Regions from separate parts of the Amycolatopsis benzoatilytica AK 16/65 genome, predicted to be linked through region 1. Evidence: riboswitches for the same ligand, from Rfam matches in the RefSeq annotation. Region 1 holds a riboswitch; the other holds the start of a gene.
What was found. Region 1 has a riboswitch for S-adenosylmethionine ahead of AMYBE_RS0138455 (methionine ABC transporter ATP-binding protein). Riboswitches for the same ligand answer to the same signal wherever they lie in the genome.
Positions count from the first base shown of each region.

Region 2: it holds a riboswitch for S-adenosylmethionine, as region 1 does, so the genes downstream of both, thrC (threonine synthase) here and AMYBE_RS0138455 (methionine ABC transporter ATP-binding protein) in region 1, are expected to answer to the same signal.

Region 1 is NZ_KB912942.1:8,205,384-8,207,579, reverse strand. It holds gene AMYBE_RS0138455 (methionine ABC transporter ATP-binding protein) at 59-1,072, opposite strand; SAM riboswitch class I at 1,288-1,378, opposite strand; gene rsmA (16S rRNA (adenine(1518)-N(6)/adenine(1519)-N(6))-dimethyltransferase RsmA) at 2,100-2,196, opposite strand, start outside.
Region 2 is NZ_KB912942.1:4,124,538-4,126,733, forward strand. It holds gene holA (DNA polymerase III subunit delta) at 193-1,164, opposite strand; SAM riboswitch class I at 1,297-1,430, shown strand; gene thrC (threonine synthase) at 1,443-2,196, shown strand, end outside.

The DNA.
Region 1 (2,196 bases):
GCGGACCGCCCCGATCCGGAGCGGCCCGCGGTGGAGATGCCTTGCGGCTAACCGGAAATCAGGCGGCGACCACGCTCTGCGGGCCACGCGCCGGCTGGCTCACGTGCGCGCCGCGCTCGGCGATCCAGGACAGCGCGGCGTCCGCGCGCTCGCCGCGGACCCCCAGGCGGAAGCGGGCGATCGGGGTGTCGCCGAGGCGGGTCAGGCCGCCGCCGATGGTGGCCAGCTCCACATCGAAGCGACTGGCCGCCTCGGGGAGCAGTGCGCCCACCGACGCGAAGCCGATCAGCACCACGTCGACCGCGCGGTCGTACTTCGCGGACTGGGCGCGCGAGGTCTCGATGGCCGGCAGCACCGCCTGTGCGGTCCAGCTGTCCGGCGTCGAGACGAGGTCGAGGACCGAACCGCGCTCCACCAGGGCGCCGTTGTCCAGCACCGCGACGTCGTCGCAGACCCGGCGGACCACGTCCGCGTCCTGGGTGGTGACGACGATCGTCACGCCCAGCTCGGCGCGGGCCCGGTCGAGCACCGCCAGCACGGCGCCGGCGTCCTCCGGCGCGATGCCCGCGGTCGGGTCGTCGGCCAGCAGCACCGCCGGGCCGGCGGCGAGAGCCTTGGCGACCGAGACGCGGCGGAGCTGGCCTTCGGTGAGTTCCTCCGGCTTCTGCGCGGCGCGCGCGGTGAGGCCGACCAGGTCGAGCAGCGAGCCGACCTTGCTGCGCCGCTGCGGGCCGTCGACGCCCAGCTGCTCCAGCGGGCTGGCGATGTTGCCCGCGACGGTGCGCTCGGCGATCAACTCCGGCTTGGTGCCGACAACGCCCAGCTGACGGCGGATTTCCCGCAGCCGCTTGCCGTCCAGCGTCGCGGTGTTGAGGCCGTCGAGCCGCACCACGCCGCGGTCCGGGCGCTCCTGCAGCGCGATGCACCGGGCGAGGGTGGACTTGCCGGAACCGGCCGGGCCGACGACGCCGAACAGCGAGCCGGCTTGCACGTCGACGCTCACGTCACGCAGCGCGGCGACACGGTTTCCGTGGAAGGGAAAGGACTTGGACACGTTTTCGACGGTGATCACGAAAGGGCTCCATGGCATACGGGCGCGGCGCCGATTCCGGGCGCGCCAAGCGTCATCGAATTACCGTCCGATGTGGACGGTGCAAGAAAAGACCGGAAGAAAGATCAGGCGATGACCATGGAGCGTTGACACGCACATACCGAGCGGCGACCTTCGTCGACGACACGTCGGCGGGTCAGCAGGAGCGGGCGGGTGACCCTCTTCATCGGAAACAGCCTCCATCGGTCCTGGCGGTAGCACCTGCCCTGCGGAGGGTGGTTGCTGCGACTTCGGCGAGCCAGGTCTCTCAGTCGCTCGGGATGGACGCTTCTGAGTAAAGCCGATCCCACGGACTGAACGCAAGCACGCGGATGCAGATCACACGTCTGGTGGCGGCCGCATGCCGGAACGGCCGTCTTGCCTCGCGGGAGCGGGAACCTCGGCCGCCGAACAGTGCTCCGACCTGGCAGACCCTGCCGAACGGCGATCATGAGATCCACTGTGGACAACGCAGACCCGGTTGCGGATCAAGGAATTTCGGCCGAAGAGCCAGAACTTTTCACTGTACCTCGGTCCGCCGCCGGGTGCACCAGCCGCTGAGGAAGGTAGGCCGCCAAGGCGAACCATCGGCTCTCGACGGGCCCGAACAGTCCGGTTCGCGACCACCGGAGCTTCCCCCGGATGCCGAGGCCGCCCGCACCTTCTCGAGTGCGCCGGACGAGGGCTTCGAGCGGACCGGGAATAGCCGCGCCGACAGCCTGGTTGAACCAATGTGACCCCGGTCGCGCCTGCCGCGACGCGAGGCGATTTTGTGTTTGCCGGGAAATGTCCGCATAAATGTCTGGACGATGGGCGAGATCCAGGACTCATTCCATCAGGCCAGCAACCAGTCCGGGGCGGGACCCGCGCGGGTTCCGCTGCATCGCCGCATCCGAGCCGGGCGGGCCGCAGCGGGACAGATCGCGCGGTCGCCCTGGCGGACGACGTCCGGACCTTCACTCGAGGACTGGGCGAAGCCGGCGCGCGTGCGGCCCTCGGCGGCCCGAGATCAGGACTTGGCTGCCGCGATCCGGGCGAACGCGTGCACGTCCAGCTGCTCCCCGCGCGTCCGCGGGTCGATCCCCGCCTCCGCGAGCAGCTCCCCC
Region 2 (2,196 bases), 4.1 Mb from region 1:
TTCGGGCACGGCAGCCGGACCAGCCCGCGGGACGGCCAACCCGCTGTCAGGCCAACGGCTGTCCTCCCGGCGAACCTCGACAGCCACGCTGGGGACGTCAAGCCCCGCCGGGCAGGCGGCCCCACTCCCCTCCCCGGACGGCCGACCCTGGCAGTTCTGTACGCGGAGCGTGCAGCCCCGGCCGCGGCAGGATCAGCGGTCGCCCTTGGCCGCGACCACGTCCAGCACCGCCCGCTGCAGTGCGTAGTTCGAGTCCGCCGCCGCGCCCTTCACGTCCGCGTTGAGCCGCGCCACGATGCGCATCGCCTCGGCAAGGCCGTCCGCGCCCCAGCCGCGCGACTGGCCCTGCGCCTTCCGGATCTTCCACGGCGGCATTCCCAGCTCGCCCGCCATCTGGTTCGGATTGCCGCGTCCGGCGGCGGAAACCCGGGCGATCGTGCGGACCGCGTCGGCGAGCGCGTCGGCCACCAGCACGTGCGGAACGCCTAGTTGCATCGCCCAGCGCAGTGATTCCAGCGCCGCCGCCCGGTCGCCCGCCACGGCCTTTTCGGCGACCGCGAAGCCGGTCACGTCGGCGCGGCCGGTGTGGTAGCGGCGGACCGCCTGCTCGTCGATCGCTCCCCCGGTGTCGGCCACCAGCTGGGTCGCCGCCGACGAGAGTTCGCGCAGGTCGGAGCCGACCGAATCGAGCAGGGCCAGCAGCCCCGCTCCGTCGATCTTGCCGCCCGCCCGGCGCACCTCGTTGCGGACGAACGCCTCGCGCTCGGCCGGCTTGGTGAGCTTCGGGCACTCGGTGATCTCCGCGCCGGACTTTTTCAGTGCGCCCGGCAAGGCTTTCGCCGCTTTGCTGCGCCCGCCGCCGCTGTGCACGACCACCAGGACGATGCCCTCGGCCGGCGCCTTGAGGTAGGCCAGCACCGCGTCGGACAGCTCCTGCGAGATGTCCTGCGCCGACTCGAGCACGATCACGCGCCCCTCGGCGAACAGCGACGGGCTCACCAGCTCGGCCAGCAGCGGCGGTGTGAGATCGGACACCCGCATCCGCGTGAGGTCGGCCGTCGGGTCCGCTGCCTTCGCCGCGTCGAGCGCGGCGCGCACGGCCCGTTCGATGAGCAGTTCTTCCTCGCCCGTGACGAGGTGCAGCGGCGCGGGTGCGGTGGTCACCCGGCCATCCTCTCACCCGGCCGCCGGTCCGCCCGCCCCGGTGATGTGGGCCGCCTCCATGGCACGAGCCGATCACCATGTCGTACGGTGTACCCGAGGACGCGCCCGGCGGGCGCTCCGACAATCGAATACCGCTCATCCAGAGGGGCAGAGGGAACGGCCCGACGAAGCCCCGGCAACCGGCGTACAGCCTGTCATTCCGCGATCGCGGAATAGCTGACGACCACGGTGCCAATTCCGGCCCGCTTCGGCGGGGCAGATGAGGAAGGAACCTCGCGATGACTGCAACCCTCCGCACCACCTCCGCCAACAAGACGCTCGACCTCGGTCCGGCTGTCGAACTGGTGTCGAAGGAAGAGGGCCACCGGCAGCCGCTCGCCCCGGAGTTCGTCTCCGCCGAAGACTTCTCGCCGCTCGAGGTCGCCTACGACTTCGGCCGCGTCCGCCGCGAGGACATCGAGGCCGGACCGCGCAACATCTGGCGCTACAAGAAACTCCTTCCCGTCCCCTCGACAGTCGAGGAGACCCCGAACACCGAGCCCGGCTGCACCCGGTTGGTGCGTGCCGACCGGCTGGCCAAGGCGCTCGGCCTGAAGAACCTGTGGGTCAAGGACGACACCGGCAACCCGACGCACTCGTTCAAGGACCGCGTGGTCGCCGTCGCCCTGGCGGCCGCCCGCGAGTTCGGCTTCGAGGTCCTCGCGTGTCCGTCGACCGGCAACCTGGCCAACGCGACGGCCGCCGCCGCGGCCCGCGCCGGCTGGCGGTCGGTCGTGCTGATCCCGAAGAGCCTCGAGCGCGCCAAGATCCTCACCACCGCGGTCTACGACGGCGACCTGATCGCCGTCGACGGCAATTACGACGACGTGAACCGGCTCGCCACCGAACTGGCGGCCGAGCACGAGACGTGGGCGTTCGTGAACGTCAACGTCCGCCCGTACTACTCCGAGGGCTCGAAGACGCTCGCCTACGAGGTCGCCGAGCAGCTCGGCTGGCGCATTCCGGAACAGATCGTCGTGCCGATCGCCTCCG